DNA from 2 places in the Streptomyces violaceusniger Tu 4113 genome. Region 1 is predicted to be linked to the other one. Evidence: predicted binding sites of a transcription regulator. Region 1 holds the regulator's gene; the other holds the start of a gene.
The links. The regulator HrcA, encoded in region 1, represses chaperone genes, less so after heat shock. The targets are predictions, from matches to a motif close to TTNGCACTCNGNNNNNCNGAGTGCNAA.

Region 1 (11,739 bases):
CCGGCACCGGTCCGACCGGCGCCGCCCTCGGTGGTCGGGTGGTCCCAGGGGTGGCTGCGGGTCGGCTGGGGGCTCTCGGTGGTCGGGCGGTCCCACGGGTGACTCCGGGTCGGCTGGGGGGCCTCGGTGGTCCGGTGGTCCCACGGGTGACTACGGGTCGGCTGAGGGCTCTCCGTGGTCGGACGGTTCCACGAGTGGCTGAAGGTCGGCCGGGGGCTGTCGGTGTCCGGGCCGCCGCCCTGGCACTCCCCGATCACCTGCGCCTCGAAGACCTTCCGGCCGTCCACCTCGCCGGTCACATCGCCCCGGACGCAGTGGTCCGCGCGTACGTAGGTGACCCGGCCCTTGATCCTGATGTCCTTGTCGTTGTCGGTCCTGCCGTGGCAGTCCACGCGCGCGTCGGTCTCCCCGGACCGGTCGCTCCGCGAGGGCGAAGCACCGGCCGTATGGCCGTTCTTGAACTCGGCGTTGCAGCTCATCCAGCGGACGCCGACCCCGCCCCGCTCCAGCGCCTCCGTGACGACCTGGTCCGTGGTGATCGCGACCGTCACGGAGCTGATGCCGCCGCCGGTCGGCTCACACGCTGTCACCGCGACCGCCGCGCCGACCGCCGCGACGGACAAGAGCGTCCGTCCCCGCCTTGCCTGACTCAATACCCCCATAGGGGATAGGTTCCCATCGGCCGACGCCTATCGGAAGGCCGTCCTCGGCCAGGTACGGGCGCACTGAAGCGCGAAGAGACCCCAGAGGGGCCCTCTCTCATCCCGGAGGGGCCTCTCTCATCCCCAGCGGCCGGTGCGGCCGAGCAGCAGCGCGGCGGCCGCCGTTCCGGCCGTGGAGGTGCGCAGCACGCTCGGGCCCAGCCGGTACGGCCGCGCGCCCGCCTCCGCGAAGGCCGCCAACTCCTCGGGGGACACGCCCCCTTCGGGCCCGACGACCAGCACGATCTCGCCGCGCGCGGGCAGTTGGGCGCTCGCGAGCGGTTCGCCGCCCTCCTCGTGGAGCACGGCCGCGAACGCGGCTTCGGCGAGAAGCAGGGCAACCTGCTTGGTCGTCATCGCGTCCGGGACCTCGGGGAAGGTCAGCCGACGGGACTGCTTGCCCGCCTCGCGCGCGGTCGACCGCCACTTGCCGAGCGCCTTGAGGCCGCGCTCGCCCTTCCACTGGGTGATGCAGCGGGACGCCGACCACGGAACGACGGCGTCCACACCGGTCTCCGTCATGGTCTCCACCGCCAGCTCGCCCCGGTCGCCCTTGGGCAGCGCCTGGACGACGGTGATCCTCGGGTCCGGGGCCGCCTCCTGGCGCACCTCGTCCACCGCGATCTGCAGCCGGTCCTTGCCCTCGACGGCCGCCACGGTGCCCTGGACGCCCGTACCGTGGCCGTCCGTCAGCACCACGGGCTCACCGACGCGCAGCCGCCTTACGGACACCGCGTGGCGCCCCTCCGGGCCCTCCAGCCAGACCCGGGCCCCCGCGGCCGCACCCGCCAGGGAGTCGGCCACGAACACCGGGGCGGTCACGACACCGCACCCCGCTGGACCTGAAGGCCCAACTCGGCCCGCGCGGCGTCGAGTTCCACCGCGAGCATCTCCACCAGCCGCGCGGCGGGCAGCTCGCGCGCCAGCCGGTGCCCCTGCCCGGCCCACAGCGCCATCCCCTGCGGGTCGCCCGCCTTGGCGGCCGCCTTACGGAGGCCCGACGTCATGTGGTGCAACTGAGGGTAGGCGGCGGGCGCGTGCGGGCCGTGCTCGCGCATGAAGCGGTTGACCAGGCCCCGGGCCGGGCGGCCGGAGAAGGCGCGGGTCAGCTCGGTCCGGCCGAACAGCGGATCCGTCATCGCCTGCTTGTGCAGGGCGTTCGCCCCGGACTCGGGGCACACCAGGAACGCGGTCCCCATCTGGGCCGCGACCGCGCCCGCGGCCAGCGCCGCGGCGATCTGCGAACCGCGCATGATCCCGCCCGCCGCGATGATCGGGACCTGGACGTACTCACGGACCAGCGTGATCAGCGACAGCAGACCGAGCCCGGCGCCCATCCCGTCGACGGCCGGGTCATTGCTGTACGTGCCCTGGTGGCCACCCGCCTCCACGCCCTGCACACAGACGGCGTCGGCGCCCGCCCACTGGGCGGTCTGCGCCTCGACGGGCGAGGTCACGGTCACGATCGTGCGGGTGCCGGCCTTGGCGAAGGCGTCGAGGACCGCGCGGGTCGGGCAGCCGAAGGTGAACGAGACGACCGGAACCGGGTTGTCGAGGAGTACCGCGAGCTTGGCGTCGTACGCGTCGTCCGAGCCCGCGTCCGGGTCGCCCAGCGGAGTCTCGTACCAGGCCGCCTCACCCGTGAGCCGCGCCCGGTAGGCCCCGACGGCAGCCGCGTCGGCATTGGCCGGCTGCGGCATGAACAGATTGACACCGAAGTGCCGTCCGGTCAGCCCTCGAAGCTGTTTGATCTCCTCATACATCGCTTCCGGCGTCTTGTAGCCGGCAGCGAGGAAACCGAGGCCACCGGCCTCGGAGACAGTGGCGGCGAGCTGCGGGCAGGAGGCTCCACCCGCCATCGGCGCCTGCACGATCGGGTACCGGTAAAGATCGGTCAGCGCGGAGGACATGGCCACATCGTGCCATGCCCTCCACACGGGCTCCCCACCGGATCAGCGGCGCTGCGGGCGCCAGCGGCGCCCTTACGGGCCGTATCGCGGCCCATAAGCGCCTACCGTCCGTTGAACGCGTCCTTCAGCCGCGAGAACAGCCCCTGCTGCCCCGGCTTACCGCACCCCCGGGGGACAACCCCCGTACCCCCGGCCGGAGCGCCTACCGCCCATTGAACGCATCCTTCAGCCGCGAGAACAGCCCCTGCTGCCCCGGCTTGAATTCGCCGATCGGGCGCTCCTCGCCGCGCAGCTTGGACAGCCGCCGCAGCAGCTCCTCCTGCTCCGGGTCGAGCTTGGTCGGGGTGGTCACCTCGACATGCACGATCAGATCGCCCCGGCCGCCGCCCCGCAGATGGGTGACGCCGCGCTGGTGCAGCGGGATCGACTGGCCGGACTGGGTACCGGGCCGGATGTCGACCTCATCCAGGCCGTCCAGCGTCTCCAGCGGCACCTTGGTGCCCAGCGACGCCGCCGTCATCGGGATGGTCACGGTGCAGTGCATATCGTCACCGCGCCGCTGGAAGACCGGATGCGGGACCTCGTGGATCTCCACATACAGGTCGCCCGCCGGGCCGCCGCCCGGTCCGACCTCGCCCTCACCGGCGAGCTGGATCCTGGTGCCGTTGTCCACGCCGGCGGGGATCTTCACGGTCAGGGTGCGCCGCGAGCGGATCCGGCCGTCGCCCGCGCACTCCGGGCACGGGGTCGGCACCACGGTGCCGAAGCCCTGGCACTGGGGGCACGGCCGCGAGGTCATGACCTGGCCCAGGAAGGACCGCGTCACCTGCGAGACCTCACCACGGCCACGGCACATGTCACAGGTCTGCGCCGAGGTGCCCGGCGCCGCGCCCTCGCCGCTGCACGTCGTGCAGACGACCGCGGTGTCGACCTGGATGTCCTTGGTGGTCCCGAACGCGGCCTCGCTGAGCTCCACGTCCAGCCGGATCATCGCGTCCTGACCGCGCCGGGTCCTGGAGCGCGGACCGCGCTGCGAGGCGGACCCGAAGAACGCGTCCATGATGTCGGAGAAGTTGCCGAAGCCCCCTCCGAACCCGCCGGCGCCACCGCCGCCGGCCCCGGACATCGGGTCCCCGCCCAGGTCGTAGACCTGCTTCTTCTGTGGGTCCGACAAGACCTCGTAAGCGGCGTTGATCTCCTTGAACCGCTCCTGGGTCTTCGGATCCGGGTTCACATCCGGATGCAGCTCGCGTGCGAGCCGGCGGAATGCCTTCTTGATCTGGTCCTGCGAGGCATCACGCGGCACGCCCAGGACTGCGTAGTAGTCCGTCGCCACTTACGACTCCGCCAGGATCTGTCCGACGTAACGTGCCACTGCGCGTACCGCTCCCATCGTTCCGGGGTAGTCCATGCGGGTCGGTCCGACCACGCCGAGTTTGGCGACCGCCTCGTCGCCGGAACCGTAGCCGACCGCGACGACCGAGGTGGCGTTGAGCCCCTCGTGAGCATTCTCATGCCCGATCCGCACGGTCATACCCGAGTCCTTGGCCTCGCCCAGCAACTTGAGGAGGACGACATGCTCCTCGAGCGCCTCCAGGACGGGCCGGATCGTCAGGGGGAAATCATGCACGAAACGCGTGAGGTTCGCGGTGCCGCCGATCATCAGCCGCTCCTCGGTCTCCTCCACAAGCGTCTCGAGCAAGGTCGACAGCACGATCGAGACGGTCCCCCGGTCCTCCTGTTCGAAGGACTCCGGAAGATCCTGCACCAACTGCGGCACATCCGCGAAACGCCGACCCACGACCCGGCTGTTGAGCCGGGCGCGCAGATCGGCCAGCGAGTCCTCGGTGATCGGGGTGGGGCAGTCCACCATGCGCTGCTCCACCCGGCCGGTGTCCGTGATCAGCACCAGCATCACCCGGGCCGTGGCCAGCGGCAGCAGCTCCACATGGCGCACCGTCGAACGGGTCAGCGACGGATACTGCACCACCGCCACCTGCCGGGTCAGCTGCGCCAGCAGCCGGACCGTGCGGCCCACCACGTCATCGAGGTCGACCGCGCCGTCCAGGAAGTTCTGAATGGCCCGCCGCTCCGGGCTGGACAGCGGCTTCACGCCCGCCAGCTTGTCCACGAAGAGGCGATAGCCCTTGTCCGTGGGGATCCGCCCGGCGCTCGTATGCGGCTGAGCGATGAACCCCTCGTCCTCCAGAGCGGCCATGTCGTTACGCACCGTGGCCGGGGAGACCCCCAGCCGGTGCCGCTCGGTGAGCGCCTTGGAGCCGACCGGCTCCTCCGTCCCCACATAGTCCTGGACAATGGCACGCAGCACCTCGAGTCTGCGTTCGCTGAGCACCCCGCGCACCTCCAGTCCAGCGGTCTCATCAGGTCGTCCGCCTGGCACTCACCGGGCACGAGTGCCAGAACCCCTTCGCCAAGTGTACGGCGGGGTGCGGTGGCATGGGCAAGAGCCGCCGCTGGCAGCAACTCTCCCCCATCCCCGTTGAGCTAGCGTCGCGGTATGGAGACGTGTTGGGAAGAGGCAGGCTGGGAGCGGCTCGCACCCGGTGTGGCCCGCCGTCGGTTGCCGGAGTGGGACGAGACGGTCGGCGTGGTCGTCGGCCGGACCGACATCCTCGTCGTGGACACCGGCGCGACCCTGCGCGCCGGGGCCGAGCTGCGCGCCCTGATCACCCGGCTGACCGGCCGCCGCCCCACCCGGATCGCGCTCACCCATCCGCACTTCGACCACGTCCTGGGCTCGGCCGCCTTCGCGGGCTGCGAGGTGTACGGGGCCACGGGCATGGACGAGCTGCTGCGCCGTGAGCGGGAGACGCTGCGCGAGGACGCGATCCGCCACGGAGTGGACCGGGACGCCGCCACCGAGGCCGTGGACCATCTGGTCGGCCCGCACCACCTGGTCTCCGGGGAGCTCACCCTGGACCTGGGCGACCGGCCGGTGCTGCTGGCCAATGTGGGGCCCGGCCACACCGCCCATGACCTGGCCGTTCTGGTGCCCGGCCGGCCCGAGGTGGTCTTCTGCGGCGATCTGGTGGAGGAGTCCGGCCCGCCCCAGGCCGGGCCCGACGCGATCCCCGGCCGCTGGCCCGCCGCCCTCGACCGACTGCTCGCCCTCGGCGGCCCGGACGCGCGGTACGTCCCGGGGCACGGCTCGGTCGTGGACGCCGGGTTCGTCCGGGCCCAACGCGACGAACTGGCGGCCCGCTTCGGCGTGTCTCTCCAGGCGCCCACCCAGGCGCCCACCCAGCCGCCCAACTAGGACTTGTCCGGCCGATCATGTGACTGCCTCGTGTCTGAATCGTTGATGTGGCATGGGGCGGGGTGATCTGACGGATGCGGAGTGGGAACGACTGCGGCCGTTCCTGCCGGTCAGCAATGGACGTTGTGGCAGGTGGCGGGATCATCGACAGGTGATCGACGGGATCCTGCACCGCGTGCGCACCGGGGTGCAGTGGCGTGATCTGCCCGAACGGTTCGGACCGTGGAAGACCGTCTATGAACGCCACCGGCTATGGTCGGCCGACGGCACCTGGGAACGCCTGCTGCAGCAGGTCCAAGCCGCGGCCGACGCCGCGGGCGACATCGACTGGGACCTGGCGGTCGACTCGACCATCGTGCGCGCTCATCAGCACGCGGCCGGTGCTCGCACAGATCCGCCGCCGGCAGCCGCGTCAAAGGGGGCCGAAACAGCAGAACACCAGGACGAGCCTCCGTGGCAGAGCCTGCTCGCCCGGCTGGTGGAGGTGGTGCAGGAGGTGAGGGACTGGGCCGCTCGCGCGGCGGACTCACGAGCAAGCTCCACCTGAGCGCCGACGGCCGCTGCCGCCCGCTGTCCCTGATTGTCACCGGTGGACAGCGGGCGGACTGCACCCAGTTCCAGCCGGTGCTGGAGAAGATCCGCGTTCCACGGCCGGGGCCGGGCAGACCGCGCACAAAGCCCGACAGCCTCGCCGCTGACAAGGCCTACAGCAACGGGCCCTGCCGCGACTACCTGCGACGACGGGGCATCCGGCACATCATCCCGGAGAAGTCCGACAGTCAGGCCGCCCGCCTGCGTAAAGGCTCACGCGGCGGACGGCCACCCGGCTTCGACGAGGAACGGTACAAGAAGCGCAACACGGTCGAGCGGGCGATCAACAGGTTGAAGCAGTCCCGGGCCGTGGCCACTCGCTACGACAAACGCGGCTACGTCTTCCTCGGCACAGCCACCACAGCCGCGCTGGTCATTTGGCTTCGCACATGATCGCCCGGACAAGTCCTAGGCGTCCACCTAGTTGTCCGCACTACAGGAGCGGGCGGTCGTCGCGCGCTATCGTCATCCGGATGCGACAGTACGACCCGGACCTGACCCCGCCCTGGAAGCGGCAGCGGCCCGCCCCCGAGGTCCCCGCCGAACCGGACCTCGTCGTGGAGGAGGTCACCACCGGCTTCTGCGGCGCCGTGATCCGCTGCGAGAAGACCGCCGAGGGTCCCACGGTCACTCTGGAGGACCGCTTCGGCAAACATCGCGTCTTCCCCATGGAGCCGCGCGGTTTTCTGCTCGAAGGGCGTGCCGTCACCCTCGTACGCCCGCGCGCGGCGGCCCCCAGCGCGCCCCAGCGCACGGCCTCGGGGTCGATCGCCGTTCCGGGAGCGCGCGCGAGGGTCGCCCGTGCGGGGCGCATCTATGTCGAGGGGCGCCATGACGCGGAGCTGGTGGAGCGGGTCTGGGGCGACGATCTGCGTATCGAGGGCGTCGTCGTGGAGTACCTGGAGGGCGTCGACGACCTGCCCGCCATCGTCGATGACTTCGCCCCCGGCCCGGACGCCCGGCTCGGCGTCCTCGTCGATCATCTGGTGCCGGGCTCCAAGGAGTCCCGTATCGCCGCGCAGGTCACCGGCGAGCATGTGCTGGTCCTCGGCCACCCCTACATCGACATCTGGGAGGCCGTGAAGCCGTCCTCCGTCGGCATCCCGGCCTGGCCGACGGTGCCGCACGGCCAGGACTGGAAGAAGGGCGTCTGCCGCGCCCTGGGCTGGCCGGAGAACACCGGGGCCGCCTGGCAGCGGATCCTGTCCACGGTCCACACCTACAAGGACCTCCAGCCGGAGCTCCTGGGGCGGGTGGAGGAACTGATCGATCACGTCACCGCAGGGCGGTAGGTCAGTCCACCAGGTCCCGCACCACCGCGTCCGCCAGCAGCCGCCCGCGCAGCGTGAGCACGGCCTGTCCCCGTCCGTACGGCTCCGGGTCCAGCAGGCCGTCCTCCAGCGCCCGTGCCGCGGCCGCCGCCCCGGCCGGGCGCAGCAGCTCCAGCGGGCAGCCCTCGGCCAGCCGCAGCTCCAGCAGGATCCGCTCCACCCGGCGCTCCTCGGCGGTCAGCAGCTCCCGGCCCGCGCCGGGCGACCTGCCCTCGCCCAGGGCCTGCGCATACGCCCCGGGGTGCTTCACGTTCCACCACCGCACGCCGCCCACGTGGCTGTGCGCGCCGGGGCCGGCGCCCCACCAGTCGGCGCCGCGCCAGTACAGCTCGTTGTGCCGGCAGCGCCCGGCGGGCGAAGTGGCCCAGTTGGAGACCTCGTACCAGGTGAACCCGGCGGCCGAAAGGATCTCCTCGGCGATCAGATAGCGGTCCGCGTGCACATCGTCGTCGGTCATCGGGACCTCGCCGCGCCGGATCCGCCGCGCGAGCCGGGTGCCCTCCTCCACGATCAGCGCATACGCCGACACATGGTCCGGCCCCGCCCCGAGCGCCGCCTCCAGGGAGGCCCGCCAGTCCGCGTCGCTCTCCCCCGGCGTCCCGTAGATCAGGTCCAGGTTCACATGGTCGAACCCGGCCGCCCGCGCCTCGGCCACGCACGCCTCCGGCCGCCCCGGGGTATGCGTACGGTCCAGCACCTTCAGGACGGGCTGCCGGGCGCTCTGCATCCCGAAGGAGATCCGGTTGAACCCCGCCTCCCGCAGCTCCGCCAGATAGCGCGGATCGACCGACTCCGGATTCGCCTCGGTCGTGACCTCGACCCCCGCGGCCAGGCCGAACTCCTCCCGGATCGCCCCGAGCATCCGCCCGAGATCCGCCGCGGCGAGCAGGGTCGGGGTCCCGCCGCCGACGAAGACGGTCTCCACGGGCCGTGGGTCGTCGCCCAGCACCTTCCGCGCCAGCCGCACCTCCTCGACGACCTGCTCGGCGTAGTTGTCCCGCGAGGCGAGCACACCGCCGGAGCCGCGCAGCTCACTGGCGGTGTAGGTGTTGAAGTCGCAGTAGCCGCAGCGGGTGGCGCAGTACGGCACATGCAGATAGAACCCCAGCGGCCGCCGCTCCGCCCCCGCCAAAGCGGTCGCGGGCAGTGCGCCGTCCTCGGGCATGGGCTCACCATCTGGCAGTACGGAAGGCATGCCCCCATTGTCCGTCACGGCCCGCGCCGCCGGGACCACGATGCGCGGGGCCCCAGAGCCTGGAGCCCGGGGCCCCCGCCTGGGCCCGTCCGGCGGAACGTCGCCGGACTGGGCATCGACGGACAGGGCCTCGCCGGAGCGGGCCTCGCCGGAGCGGGCCTAGACCACCTTGAGGACCAGCATCGCCAGGTCGTCGTCCGGTGGCTCCGCCGCGAACTCGTCCACCGCCTGCCGCACCCGCTCCGCGACCTCCCGCGCGCTCAGCCCCGCGCACAGCGCGAACGCCGCCGCCAGGCCGTCCTCGTCGTCGAACTGCCGGTCGCCGGATCGGTGCTCCGTCACCCCGTCCGTCACACAGAGCAGCGTTTCCCCGGGCGCCAGATCGAACGATTCACTCTCGTACGTCACATCGTCCACAACGCCCAGCAGTATCTGCGGCGCCGCGACGGTCCGCACCTCGCCTTCGGGCCGCAGCACCAGCGGCAGCGGATGCCCCGCGCTGGCCAGCGTGCAGCGCACCCCCTGGCCCTCGCCCAGCGGCTCCAGCTCCCCGTACAGCAGCGACAGGAACCGCGCGACCCCGCCGCCCGCCGGGAGCCCCGTGCCGACCAGGCCGCCGTCCATCAGCTCCATGACCCCGGCGGGGCCTCCCACGGCCTCCACACCGGCCGCCACGGCCTCCGCGGCGCCCTCGACCGCCTGCTCCACCGCCTCCTCGCCCAGGAGCTGGTTGAGCCGGTCCAGGACCTCTCCCACGCCGTATCCCTCGCGGGCGAGCAGCCGCAGCCAGGGCCGGACGAGGCCGGTCACCACGGCCGCCTCCGGGCCGTTTCCGCAGACGTCGCCCAGGACGAAGCACCAGCGGCCGTCACCGGCCGGGAAGACGTCGTAGAAGTCGCCTCCGGCCGAGATGTCGCCGGTGGGCTCGTACACGACCGCCGACTCGACACCGGGGATGCGCGGGATGACGGACGGCAGCAGCCCGCGCTGCAGCACCCGGCTGATGGTCGCCTGCCGGGTGTAGCGGCGGGCGGAGGCGAGCGCCAGGGCGACGCGGCGGGCGAAGTCCTCGACCAGACCGACCGCTTCGGCCGGCATCCGCACCAGCCCGGCGCGCCCGAGCAGCAGCGTGCCGAGCGCGCGGCCGCCCGCGACCAGCCGGCAGGCGAGGGCCGCGCCGCCGGGCCCGTACGCGGCGGGGTCGGCCGGCCAGGGCCACTCCACGGCGCTGCCGCGGACGGCCGCGGGCACCTGGGGCGGCTCCTTCTCCAGCACCCGCCGCAGGCCCTCGATACGCCCCTCGCTGGCGTGCCAGACCCGGGCCAGCCGGGGCGGGCCGCTCGTGGAGTCGAGCCAGATCGCGCACCAGTCGGCGAGCCGGGGCACCAGGAGCTGTCCGGCGAGCGAGGTCACCATGTCCTCGTCGAACTGCCCGGCCAGCAGGTCGGACGCCTCGGCGAGGAAGGAGAGCGCGCCGCGCTGGATCCAGTCGGGGTCGAGGCGGACGGGGGCGCGGCCCGGCGCGGGCGCGACGATCTCGACGGCCTCCTTACGGCCTTCACGAACGACTCCCGCGCCCTCGGGGACGGAGCCCAAACCCTCGCGGACGGCCCCCGCCCCGAACCCGCCCTCGGGCTCGGCCACGGTGCCGGTCGCCGGGTCCATGGCTGCCGCGGCGTCCATGAAACCCGAGCCCATGGCGCCCGCCCCCGCGGCGGCCGCGCCCGAGGGCGCCACCGCCATCTGGAACCACACCGACTTGGTCGCCCGCCGGTAGGTCGTCCCCCAGGACTCGGCGATCTCGGCCACCAGCCGCAGCCCGTGGCCACCGGCGTACTCCGGCCGCTCGTCCGGATCCGGCGGATCGCCGCGCACCACCCGGGTGGGATGGTGGTCGGTCACCTCCACGACCAGGGACGGCGGTTCGCCCTCGCGGTCCGACACATCAAGCGCACAGCTCACCTCGACGGCGGTGCCGGCGTGCACCACCGCGTTGGTGACCAGCTCGCTCACCAGCAGTATGGCCTCGTCCGCGACCCGGTCGGTGACCCGGTCGGCGGCCGGGACCTCGAGCGCGGCCCAGTCGGCGAGGGCGGTGCGGACGAACCGGCGGGCGGCCGAGGCCGCGAGCGGAGTGCAGGGCAGGCTGACGCGTGCCGAGGCACTGGTACGAACGGGGCCGACCCCACCCCCGACCGGTAGTACAACCCCACCGCCCTCAACCGACCCACCAGAAGTGGCAGAAGATGACGTCCCCACTGTGCGGCTCCTGAAGAAGCTCCGTCATAACGCCGTATCCGTAACCGTATCCGGCACGGACAGAGTGACAGACGGACCGCCCTCATATGCACCTGGTTACGCAAGTGAACCGCGATAAGGGGAAAATTCATGTGTCCGGCGGGCCGGTCGACCTGAAATCCGGTGCGGGGTCGTATCCTTGCCCGTTAAACCTCCCGCGTTCCCGTGTACATGTCCTCGATCAGGGCCTTGTACTCACGCTCGACCACCGGCCGCTTCAGCTTCAGACTGGGCGTCAACTCCCCGTGTTCCACGTCGAGATCGCGCGGCAGCAGCCGGAACTTCTTGATCGTCTGCCAGCGCTGCAGCCCCTCGTTGAGCCGGAGCACGTAGCTCTCGATCAGCTTCCGCGTCTCATCGGTGGCCACGACTTCCGCGTAGGACTTGCCCCCCAGGCCGTGCTCGGCCGCCCACTTCATGATCGTCGGCTCGTCGA
Region 2 (11,739 bases), 8.0 Mb from region 1:
TCCGTACGAGCGCCGAGAGCGCCGACTGGATCGCCTGCTGCGGCAGCCTGCCCCGCGGGCTCGCACCCGAGTGGTACGCCGAGCTGGTGGCGCGGGCCCACCGGGCGGGCGCCCGGATCGCCCTGGACACCTCCGGCCCCTCGCTGACCGCCGCCCTGCGCGAGCGCCCCGATGTGGTGAAGCCCAACGCCGAGGAGCTGGCGCAGGCCGTGGGCCGTCCGCTGGCCACCGTGGGCGAGGCGGTCAAGGCGGCCGAGGAGCTGCGGGGGCTCGGTGCCCGCGCCGTGCTGGCCAGCCTGGGCGCCGACGGTCAGCTGCTGGTCGACGAGACGGGCGCCTACTTCGGCACCGCGCGGGTCGCCGCCGTGCGCAGCAACGTCGGCGCCGGCGACGCCTCGCTCGCCGGATTCCTCGCGGCGGGCGGCGCCGGGCCCGCCGCACTCGCCTCGGCCGTGGCCCACGGGGCGGCCGCGGTGCAGTTGCCGGGCAGCGCCATGCCGACCCCGGCCGACCTCGATCCGTCCGCAGTCGTCACGACGGCGGATATCCCGCTGGACCGTGTGCTCAAGGAGCCCGTGTGACCGGCCGTCCCCACTCCCACCCCCCAATCCCCACTCCGTCCGCCCGCCTCCCCCAAGGCGGCACCGCACACAAGGGAGCCGCGAGATGAGTGAGCTGATCACCGCGGATCTGGTCGACCTTGACCTGTCCGCCGACACCAAGGAAGCCGCCGCCCGGTCGCTCGCCGAACGCATGGTCGCGGTCGGCCGGGTCACCGACCTCGACGGCTTTCTCGCCGATGTGGCGGCGCGCGAGGAGCAGATGCCGACCGGCCTGGACGGCGGCATCGGCATACCCCACTGCCGCAGCGCACATGTCACCGAGCCGACCCTGGCCTTCGGGCGCAGCGCGGCCCGGATCGACTTCGGCGCGGCGGACGGGCCGGCCGATCTGATCTTCCTGATCGCCGCCCCGGCGGGCGCGGACAGCGACCATCTGACCATCCTGTCGAGCCTGGCGCGGCAGCTGATGAACGCCGGCTTCACCGATGCGCTGCGCTCGGCCGACCGCCCCGAACGGGCGGCCGCCCTGATCCGCGGCGAGGAGCAGAGCGCACCCGCCGCCGAGGGGACCGGAGCCGAGCAGACCGGAGCCGAGCGGACGGGGGCCGAGCGATCGGGGGCCGAGCAGCCCGCCGCGGCAGGTGAGCCTGCCGCTGCTGAGCCCGCCACCGCTCAGCCTGCCGCTGCTGAGGCCACCGCCTCGGAGCCGGTGGCCCCCTTCCGGATCGTCGCCGTGACGTCCTGCCCGACCGGTATCGCCCACACCTATATGGCCGCCGAGGCGCTGGAGAACGCCGGTCGCGAGGCCGGGGTCGAGCTGGTGGTCGAGACCCAGGGGTCGGCCGGATTCGACAAGCTCCCCGCGGCCACCATCGCCGCCGCCGACGCGGTGGTCTTCGCGCACGATGTGGAGGTCCGGGACAAGGCCCGCTTCGCGGGCAAGCCGACGGTGGACGTCGGAGTGAAAGCGGGCATCAACCGCCCCGCCGAACTCATCGCCGAGGCGCGTGCGAAGGCCGCACGCGGCGAGGCCGGCGCACCGGCCGACGGCGCGGCGGGGCGCTCGGCGCCGATGGACGAGGACGGTCCCGCCGGTGACGGCTTCGGCACCCGGCTGCGCAAGTGGCTGATGACGGGCGTCAGTTACATGGTCCCGTTCGTCGCCGCGGGCGGTCTGCTGATCGCGCTCGCCTTCGCGATCGGCGGTTACGAGATCGCGAGTGCCAAGTCGGTGGCGGACCACTTCGTCTGGGCCGAGACCAGCAGCTGGGCCGCGCTGCTCTTCCAGATCGGCAGTGCGGCGTTCACCTTCCTGGTGCCGGTGCTTGCTGGCTATATCGCCTACGGCATGGCCGACCGGCCCGGTCTGGTCCCCGGCTTCGTGGGCGGCTACATCGCGACCACCATCAAGGCCGGATTCCTCGGCGGTCTGGTCGCGGGTCTGATCGCGGGCGCGGTCGTCATGGGCATCCAGCGATTCAAGGTCCCGGCGGCGCTGCGCGGCATCATGCCGGTGGTGGTGATTCCGCTGATCTCCTCGGCGATCGTCGGCGTCCTGATGTTCGTGGTGATCGGCAAGCCCATCGCCTCCGCGCAGGAAGCGATGACCGACTGGCTCAACGGCCTCTCCGGTGCCAACGCCATCGGTCTCGGCGTCCTCCTCGGCCTGATGATGTGCTTCGACCTCGGCGGTCCGGTCAACAAGGTGGCATACGCCTTCGCGACCGGCGGTATCGCGGTGTCGGACCCCTCCACCGGAAGCCTCAAGATCATGGCTACGGTGATGGCCGCCGGTATGGTCCCGCCGCTGGCACTGGCCCTCGCCACCACCGTGCGCGGACGGCTGTTCACCAAGACCGAGCGGGAGAACGGCAAGGCCGCCTGGGTGCTGGGTGCCTCCTTCATCACTGAGGGCGCCATTCCGTTCGCCGCGGCGGATCCGCTGCGGGTGATCCCCTCCTCGATGGTGGGCGGTGCCGTCACCGGTGCGCTGTCGATGGCCTTCGACTGCACGCTGCGCGCCCCGCACGGCGGCATCTTCGTGGTCCCGCTGATCGGCGAGCCGTTCCTGTACCTGCTGGCCATCGTGGCGGGCACGGTGGTCTCGGCCGGTCTGGTGGTCTTCCTCAAGGGGCTGCGGAAGGCGACGGAGGCGGAGGCCACCGGCCAGGCGGGCGGCAAGGCCGCCCCGGGCGGTACCACCGAGGACGAGTCGAAGGTGGCGGTCGCGGCCTGACCGCATCTCAGCCACCCCTTGCCGGGTCCGGCGGCCCGCCCACGTCCCTGGGCGGACCGCCGGTCTCCGTGGGCAGCTCCCCGGTCTCCGTGGGCAGGCCGCGCGATGCGTAGTAGGCACCGAGCGCGGCCTCGCCACCCGACCCCATGGCGGTCGCGATCCGCTGGAAGCGAACCGACCGCAGATCACCGGCGGTGAAGACCCTCGGGTGCTGGCTCGCGGGAGGGCAGTACCCGGACCGGTCGGCGGCCACGGCCCCGGCCGGGGGCGCCGGGGCGCTGCCCAGGTTGAGGAAGCCGAGACCGGCTGTGAGAACCCGTCGCTCGCCCTCCACCGTCCGGACCTCGGCGCTGACCGGTGCCGAGGAGGGCCCCAACTCCAGCCGCCGCACGGCCACCAGCTCCACCCGCGAGTCCCGCCGGATCTCCTCGGTCTTGTAGGCGTCCTCGGGCGGATACGCCACCACAAAGCGGGTCCTCAGCCCCGGATGAGCCCGCGCCACGGTGCCCAGGGGCCGGTCCGCGCCCAGGACCAGCACCGTCCGGCCGTCGATCGCCGCCGGATCCGCCTCCCACAGCGGCGGTAGCGCCCGGCCCGCCACGCCCCCGAGCCATCCCACGCCCTCAGGATCGAGCGGCCCGACCCCAGTGGCGACGACCACAAACGGAGCGGTCAGCCGCGCCCCACGCCCCCGCGCGGGCCCCACCGGCGCCACGGTCTCGACCGTGACCTCGACGCGGTCGTCGAAGGCGTCGATCAGCGTGGCGCGGCTGCCCAGCTCCACCCGGCACAGATCACATCGCGCCAGACCGGCCTCGATTGCCGCTGCCAGATCCGGGCCGTTGGTGACTCCGAGGACATTGCTCAGCACCGGGATGCGCCGCAGCGCCCCGCACACCGCGTCGCCCGACTCGATCAGCAACGAGCGCATCCCCACGCTCGCCGCCATCACGGCGGCGGCGCAGCCCGCCGGGCCACCCCCGACGATCAGCAGATCGGTGTCCAAATCAACCCCCCTTCTCTCCGTCTCCCCGACCCGTTTCTCGCCCGGCCGGACGCATCCTTACCGCCGGTCGAAAGAGCAACGGGCCGGATCAGCGGCCGTAAAGATCCCGGTACGCGGGGAAGACACCGCCCGGGCCGTCCACGGTCTCCGCCGCGAGCACCGCCTTGACCAATGCCCGGGTCAGCACATCCGCCCCGGCTGCCAGCACCTCGTTCAGCGCACCGCTCTCCCGGTGCACCCCGAACGCCGGATCGTCGGAGCCCTCGGGGCCGCTCTCCGGTATCAGCGGACGCCCGCAGGTGGCCAGGGCGAAGACCGTGTCGCCGTCGGACAGCAGATGCACCGGCCGGACGGCCCGCGCCAGACCGTCATGCGCCGTACCCGCCAGCTTGTGCGCCTGGGCCCGGGTGAGCACGGCATCGGTGGCGACCACGGCCAGCGTGGTGTTCAGCGGAGGCCGCATCGACGCGGCCTGCCGCCGCCCCGACTCGGCCCGCGCGTCGGTCAGTCGGCGCATCGCCTCCGCGTGCTCGGCCGCACTGGGCCTGCGGGGCCCGCCCTCGTCCGACGGCGCGTAGTGCTCCCCGTACAGCACACCCGTACCTGGATCGACGACCGATCCCACGGCGTTGACCACCACCAGCGCGGCCACCGTGACACCGGACGGCAGCACCGTGGAGGCCGAACCGGTGCCGCCCTTGAGCCCACCGGCCACCGCGCCCGTGCCCGCCCCCACATTGCCCTGCGCGACCGGCGCCCCCGGCTCCGAACCGGCCGCCGCCTCGATCGCCTCGCGCCCCAGCGCGGCACCCGGGCGGGCCCGCCAGTCGCCGCCCCGGCCCAGGTCGAAGAGGGCGGCGGCCGGGACCACCGGAACGACCTGCGCCGGATCGGGACCGACCCGGAAGCCCCGGCCGTGCTCCTCCAGCCACGAGGCCACCCCCGAGGCGCTGTCGAGCCCGAACGCGCTGCCGCCGGTCAGCACGATGGCATCGACACGCTGAACCAGATTCCTCGAATCGAGGGCATCGGTCTCCCGGGTGCCGGGACCACCCCCGCGCACATCGACCGCGGCGATCGCACCGCCCTCCGGGGCCAGCACCACGGTCGTCCCGGTCAGCCGGCCGCCACCGGACCGCTGGGCATGGCCCACCCGCAGTCCGTGGACATCCGTCAGGCCGTCGGCAGGACCGGTGGGGGTTGATTCGGAGTTTGTCCGCTCGGCGTCCATGGAAGCTATGCGTAGCACGGGAAGCCATGGCATGGTCGGGGACCGAGGCGCGAACCACTCCCTTGTCCGCCCGCCCGCGATCGCCGGCGAAGGGTGCAGGACGGGATGAGGACCTCTCATATAGAGGGCGTTCATCAGACGTTGATTGCGTGACAGCAGTCTGGGCTGTATGCCGTTCGCCCCCGTCCGAAAGAAGACCGCCGTGCCCCGTACGTCTCGGACGGAGGAGCTCCCGACACTGGCCGCCGACACTCGGCGGGCCGCCCGGGTCGCCCTCCGCTGGATCAGCGAGCCGGACTGCACCGAGGAGCTCACCCATGCCGAGCTGCTCGACCAGGCGGCCCGGGCCGCCGCCGCACTCACCCGGCTCGGCGTCCGCGCCGGGGACCGGGTGGCGGTCCATCTGCCGCTGGTGCCCGAGTCCGTGATCGCCACGCTCGCCTGCGGCCGGCTCGACGTCGTCCGCGCCAGCCTCCCCGTGGGGCTGCGCCCCCATGAGCTGCGCGAGCGGATCAGGGAGGTCGACGCGAAGGTCGTCATCACCGCGGACGCCGGGCAGCACCGCGGGGAGCTGCAGCCGCTCAAGCGGCAGGTCGACCGGGCGCTGGCCGGCTGCCCCGGGGTGCGGTCCGTGCTGGTCGTGCACCGGCTGGCCTGCCCGGTGTCCTGGACGCCCGGGCGTGACCTGTGGTGGCACGACGAGCTCGGCCGATACACCGAGCCGCTGCCCGGGCCGTACTCTTGAGGCATGAACACCGCCCCTGCCCCTGGACCGCGCGATCCGGCCGCCGCGCTGATCTTCGACGATCCACTGGCGCAGCGGTCATCGGACGATACGGACCACGGGTGGGGTGAGCGGGTTCCCGGCGGTGACAGCGCCGACGATGCCGCTGGTCTGGCCCGGTTCCTCGACGAGAAGCCGCCCCACCACCTCTGACGGGTCCCTAGGCGCTGGAGCCGCTGCCGCCACCGTCGACGGCCGCGCCACGCTGCGCGACCAGCTCGTCGCGGATCTGGCGCAGCAGGAGGATCTCCTCCGCCTCCGCGACGGCCTGCTCCTCCTCCGCCTTCGCCTCCTTGGCGGCCTTGCGCGCCAGATAGCGTGACATCGGCAGCACCATCAGGAAGTACACCACCGCCGCGGTGATCAGGAAGGTCAGCACGGCCGAGAGCACGCTTCCCCAGAGGATCGGAATGCCGTGGTCGATATCGCCCGCGGCGTTGGTCTCGCAGGGCCCCTCGAGGCAGGAGCGGTACTTCTCGAGATCCTTCGTGCCGAAGGCTCCGACTATGGGGTTGATGAGGCCCTTCACTATTGAGTTCACGACGGCGGTGAAGGCGGCTCCGATCACGACCGCGACGGCCAGATCGATCACATTGCCGCGCATCAGGAAGGCTTTGAACCCTTCCATGACGCTCTTCTTCTCCTCGGTTACCTTCTCCTGGCTCAACCCACTGCCTCTCTCTCGCCGCGTCGGTGCTGGAGCGGACGGTTCCGCAACCTACACCCGCAGGTGAGAGGGACATCAGGGGAGTCGGGGGAGTCAGCAGCGGCATAGCGTCACCGCCAGTCGGAAGCCGGCCGCGGCCCCGGCCAGGGCGGTGGCGTCCGCTCGCGGCACCGTCAGCACCACCAGCGCCCCGCCGCCGTCCATCCCTTCGTCCAGCGCGCTGTCGCTGCTCGCCTCCGCACCGGGCTCCGGCGCGCCGCCGTCGGTCGTCGAGCGGCCGCTCCGGGAACCCGGCACCTGGGCCACCCGGACCCCACGGGCGACCACCCGTGCCGTGGCACCGGACGACCCGGTCCGTGTGGCGCCCGGGAGCGGGGTGGCCAGCACATCCACCCGGTCACCGGGGTGCAGCAGCCGCACCGCCGCCGCGTCGGCGATCCGGACCGGCGCCGACACCATGGCCGGGATCGGGCCGCCCCGACGCTCCTCGCCCGCCGGAGCGGGCACCCGCGAGGACTCCGCGTCCGTGTGGCCCTGTCCGGGCGGTGCCGCGGCCGCGAGTGCGGCGGCTGTCAGCGCCAGCCCCGCCGCCATCGCACGGCGCCGCCGCCGCACGGCCCGCCGCAGCCGGAATCCGCCGGAGCGCTCGGTGCGCACCGGATCGAAGCGTGGCACCGCACGGGCCGGGGGAGCGGAGCGGGGTAACGCGAGAGTGGGGGACGGATGGGACATGGCACATCACCGCCTGCCGTGAGGGACCGAGTGCTTCTGGCCCCCTCACCATGCCCGCCCCCACCCGATCCCGCTCGGGCCTGTGGACGGCCACCGGGCTGTGGACAACTCGGTCACCCAGGCGAGCGACACCCGCCCCACAGCGGCCGCCGTGCGCGTCTACCCGTCCACCCCGCACCGCCCCTACGGAAGCTCGATCCCCAGGTCCCAGCCGTCGTGGGCGTGGGTGCACAGGCAGTCCCGCGCGGAGGTCTCCGGCAGCTTGCCCACCGCGTCGAAGAGGACCTCACGCAGTCGGCCCACGTTCTCCCCGAAGACCTTCAGCACCTCGGTGTGGGTGACGCCCTCACCGGTCTCCACACCCGCGTCCAGGTCGGTGACCAGCGTCAACGACGTGTAGCAGAGGCCCAGTTCACGGGCGAGCACCGCCTCCGGGTGGCCCGTCATGCCGACCACCGACCAGCCCTGTGCCGCATGCCAGCGCGATTCGGCCCGGGTGGAGAAGCGCGGCCCCTCGATCACGCACATCGTCCCGCCGTCCACCGGCCCCCAGCCGCGTCCGCGCGCCGCGTCCACGGCCGCGCTCCGCCCCACCGGGCAGTACGGGTCGGCGAAGGTGGTGTGCACGACGTTCGGAATCCGGCCGTCCGGCAGCGGCTCGCCGTCGAAGTAGGTCTGCGTACGCGCCTTCGTGCGGTCCACCAGCTGGTCCGGGACGAGCAGCGTTCCAGGTCCGTACTCCGGCTGCAGCCCGCCCACCGCGCATGGGCCGAAGACCTGCCGCACCCCGAGCGAGCGCAGGGCCCAGAGGTTGGCGCGGTAGTTGATGCGGTGCGGCGGCAGGTGGTGCTTGCGGCCGTGCCGCGGGAGGAAGGCGACCCGTCGCCCCTCGATGTCGCCGAGGACGAGCGAGTCGCTCGGCGCCCCATAGGGAGTCTCCACAGTGATCTCGGTCACGTCGTCGAGGAACGTGTAGAACCCCGATCCCCCGATGACCCCTATGTCTGCTTGCCTGCTGGTCTCGACCATGCGATCACCCTAGCCACCCGCGTCCGCACGAACGGCACCCCGCCTCCTCCCGGTGGAGGCGGCGGGGTGCCGATGAAGCCGAAGAGAGGTGGCCGGGTCAGGCGGCCGAACTCGACGACGAAGACGACGAGGAGGACGCCGAGGACGACGAAGACCCGGACGACGAAGACCCGGACGACGAAGACGTCGAGGAAGAGGACGAGGAAGAAGAGTCCGAGGACGAGGACGAGGAAGACGACGAGTCGGAGCTGTCGCTCTTCGCCGCCGGCTTGCTGGAACCGCCGCTCGTGCTGCTGGAAGAGGAGCGGCTGTCGTTCCGGTAGAACCCGGAGCCCTTGAACACGATGCCGACCGCGGAGAACACCTTCTTCAGGCGTCCCGTGCAGTTGGGGCACTCGGTGAGCGCGTCGTCGGTGAACTTCTGCACCGCCTCGAGGCCCTCGCCGCACTCGGTGCACTGGTACTGGTAGGTCGGCACGTTCTTCCTCCTGGCACTCTCACTCAATGAGTGCTAACGACGCTCCATAGTGCAGTATTCCTGCGCGTCAGTCCACTGGGACGGGATGTACGGTGATCGAACCCACCGTCCGAGGCCCGCTCCCGGCTCCCGCTCCCGGCTCCCGTTCCGGGCCCTCGCGGACCCCCGGCGGGCCCCCGCTCCCGCCCCCCAGCCCGCCCCCTCAGCCCGCTCCCGTGCCCAGCCAGCCCGCCAGCTTGCCGCCCCGGCCCACCGCCCGCAGCCGCCGTTCCGCCGCGTCGCGCACCGGGTCCGTGGCCACCACGAGCAGCTCGTCACCGCGCCGCAGCACCGTCGAGGGCAGCGGTACGAAGCTGGTCCCGCCCCGGACCACCAGCGTGACCGCGGCCCCCGTGGGCAGCCGCAGCTCGCCGACCTCGACGCCGTGCATCTTGGACGCCTGGGGAATCGACACAGACAACAGATGGCCGCGCAGCCGCTCCAGGGGCGCCGATTCGATGCCCAGGTCGGCCGGCTCGGGTTCCTCGAGCCGCAGCCGGGTGGCGAGCCAGGGCAGCGTCGGCCCCTGGACCAGGGTGTAGACGATCACCAGCACGAAGACGATGTTGAAGATCCGGCTGCTGCCGGGCACATCTCTGACCACCGGGATGGTCGCCAGGACGATCGGCACCGCCCCGCGCAGCCCGGCCCAGGACAGCAGTGCTTTCTCCCGCCAGTGCAGCCGGAACGGCGCCGTGCTGACCAGAACCGACACCGGCCGGGCCACCACGGTCAGCACCAGCCCGACCGCCAGGGCGGGCAGGACGTCATCGCCCAGCTCATGCGGGGTGACCAGCAGTCCCAGCAGGACGAACATCCCGATCTGGGCCAGCCAGCCCAGCCCCTCGGCGAAGCCGCGCGTCGCCGGCCAGTGCGGCAGCCGTGCGTTGCCCATGAGGAGCGCGGCGAGGTAGACGGCGAGGAAGCCGGAGCCGTGTGCCAGCGCACCGCCCGCGTAGGCGGTCACCGCGATGGCGATCACCGCGATCGGGTACAGACCCGAGGCGGGCAGCGCCACATGCCGCAGGCCGTACGCGCCCAGCCAGCCGATCGCGAGGCCGATCACCGCGCCGATCGCCAGCTCCAGGGCGATCGTGCCGATCAGGGTGTACCAGGGCTCCAGGTCGCCGTGGCTGGAGAAGGCGACCACCAGGATCACCACGGGGGCGTCGTTGAAGCCCGACTCGGCCTCCAGGACGCCCGTGAGCCGCTTGGGCAGTGGCACCGTGCGCAGCACAGAGAAGACCGCCGCCGCGTCCGTGGACGACACCACCGCGCCGATGATCAGCGCCTGCCGCCAGTCCAGTCCCACCACATAGTGTCCTGCGGTCGCGGTGAGCCCCACGCTCACCGCGACACCCACGGTGGACAGGACGGCGGCCGCCGGCAGGGCGGGTTTGATCTCGCCCCACTTCGTGCCGAGACCGCCTTCGGCCAGGATGATGACCAGCGCGGCGTAGCCGAGGACCTGTGTCAGCTCGGCGTCGTTGAAGGTGACGCCGATCCCGTCCGTGCCGATCGCGACACCGATCCCGAGATAGATCAGCAGCGTGGGCAGCCCGCTGTGCGAGGAGATCCTTACGGCCACCACCGCGAAAAGCAGGACGAGCGAGCAGATCAACAGCAGTTCATTGAGGTGGTGAACAGTCAGGGGCCGACCCTTTCTCACGGGAGCGGAGGGAACGCTGCGAACAGGGCCCCGCCGACCGGAACTTCATTGCCTTACCTAACATTTTACGGGATCTTGACGCGAGCCTCCCACGAGGAGCCTTCGCCGAGGTGTACGAGCCCGGTCGGTGGCCGGTGCGAAGCGTCAGTCATGACTCCGCGTAGGGGCGGCGACAGCCCTGCGCCTATGGTTGCTCCAGCACTCCAGGTTCACCCTGCCCCTCGAAGGACAGCGATGCCCGCCAACACAACCGGCTCTTCTCCCAAAAAGAAGAAGAGCCGACGTCTCCGCCTGTTCGTGATCGCAGTCGTGCTGCTGCTCGTCGGGGGCGTCGGCTACGGCGCGTACTGGAGCATCAGTACAGTTCGTGCCTCATTCCCGGAGACCACGGGATCGCTGCAGCTGAAGGGGTTGTCCGGACCCGTTCAGGTCAAACGTGACGGCTATGGGATACCTCAGATCTACGCCGGTACCTCCGAGGACCTCTTCCGGGCCCAGGGGTTCGTCCAGGCCCAGGACCGCTTCTGGGAGATGGACGTCCGCCGCCATATGACGGCCGGGCGGCTCTCGGAGATGTTCGGTTCCGGCCAGGTGGAGACCGACGCGTTCCTGCGCACCATGGGCTGGCACCGGGTGGCCAAGCAGGAGTACGACACCAAGGTTTCGCCCGACACCAAGAAGTATCTGCGGGCCTACTCCGACGGCGTCAACGCCTATCTCAAGGACCACCAGGGCGATGCGCTGTCCGTCGAGTACGCGGCCCTGGACTTCAAGAACGACGGCTACAAGCCCGAGAAGTGGACCCCGGTCGACTCGTTGGCCTGGCTCAAGGCGATGGCCTGGGACCTGCGCGGCAATATGCAGGACGAGGTGGACCGCGCACTGGCCTCCAGCAGGCTCAGCGCCAAGCAGATAGATGAGCTCTACCCGTCCTACCCGTACAGCCGGAACAAGCCGATCGTCCAGGGCGGCGGCGTCAACGAGCTGACGGACGAGTTCGATCCCAAGGCCACCCCGGCGGGCTCCACGAGCGGTACGGGCGGCACGGCGGACGGAGGGGCCACCGGAGCCGCTCAGGGGCTGCAGGGCCAGCTCTCCTCGCTCTCCAAGACCCTGGACGACGTCCCGGCGCTGCTCGGCCCGAACGGGACCGGTATCGGCTCCAACTCGTGGGTCGTCTCCGGCAAGTACACGACCACCGGCAAGCCGCTGCTCGCCAACGACCCGCACCTGGCGCCCCAGCTGCCGTCCGTCTGGTACCAGATGGGGCTGCACTGCAAGCAGGTCACCAGCGCCTGTCCGTAC

Region 2: the regulator HrcA is predicted to act here: its motif matches at 8,737-8,763, upstream of STRVI_RS04215 (FmdB family zinc ribbon protein).

What each region holds. Positions count from the first base shown of each region.
Region 1 is NC_015957.1:8,899,769-8,911,507, forward strand. Features, by position in the region: gene STRVI_RS46765 (hypothetical protein) at 1-623, opposite strand, end outside; gene STRVI_RS36760 (16S rRNA (uracil(1498)-N(3))-methyltransferase) at 780-1,523, opposite strand; gene STRVI_RS36765 (nitronate monooxygenase) at 1,520-2,611, opposite strand; gene dnaJ (molecular chaperone DnaJ) at 2,814-3,947, opposite strand; gene hrcA (heat-inducible transcriptional repressor HrcA) at 3,948-4,964, opposite strand; gene STRVI_RS36780 (MBL fold metallo-hydrolase) at 5,130-5,888, shown strand; one part of gene STRVI_RS49290 (IS5 family transposase) at 5,941-6,318, shown strand; one part of gene STRVI_RS49290 (IS5 family transposase) at 6,321-6,872, shown strand; gene STRVI_RS36795 (DUF3097 domain-containing protein) at 6,953-7,771, shown strand; gene hemW (radical SAM family heme chaperone HemW) at 7,773-9,005, opposite strand; gene STRVI_RS36805 (ATP-binding SpoIIE family protein phosphatase) at 9,165-11,264, opposite strand; gene STRVI_RS36810 (AMP-dependent synthetase/ligase) at 11,450-11,739, opposite strand, start outside.
Region 2 is NC_015957.1:913,375-925,113, forward strand. Features, by position in the region: gene pfkB (1-phosphofructokinase) at 1-581, shown strand, start outside; gene STRVI_RS04175 (PTS fructose transporter subunit IIABC) at 667-2,799, shown strand; gene STRVI_RS04180 (FAD-dependent oxidoreductase) at 2,807-3,805, opposite strand; gene STRVI_RS04185 (P1 family peptidase) at 3,894-5,036, opposite strand; gene STRVI_RS04190 (AMP-binding protein) at 5,239-5,781, shown strand; gene STRVI_RS04195 (hypothetical protein) at 5,785-5,973, shown strand; gene mscL (large conductance mechanosensitive channel protein MscL) at 5,981-6,448, opposite strand; gene STRVI_RS04205 (RcpC/CpaB family pilus assembly protein) at 6,581-7,144, opposite strand; gene STRVI_RS04210 (S-methyl-5'-thioadenosine phosphorylase) at 7,403-8,248, opposite strand; gene STRVI_RS04215 (FmdB family zinc ribbon protein) at 8,346-8,726, opposite strand; gene STRVI_RS04220 (potassium/proton antiporter) at 8,929-10,434, opposite strand; gene STRVI_RS04225 (penicillin acylase family protein) at 10,669-11,739, shown strand, end outside.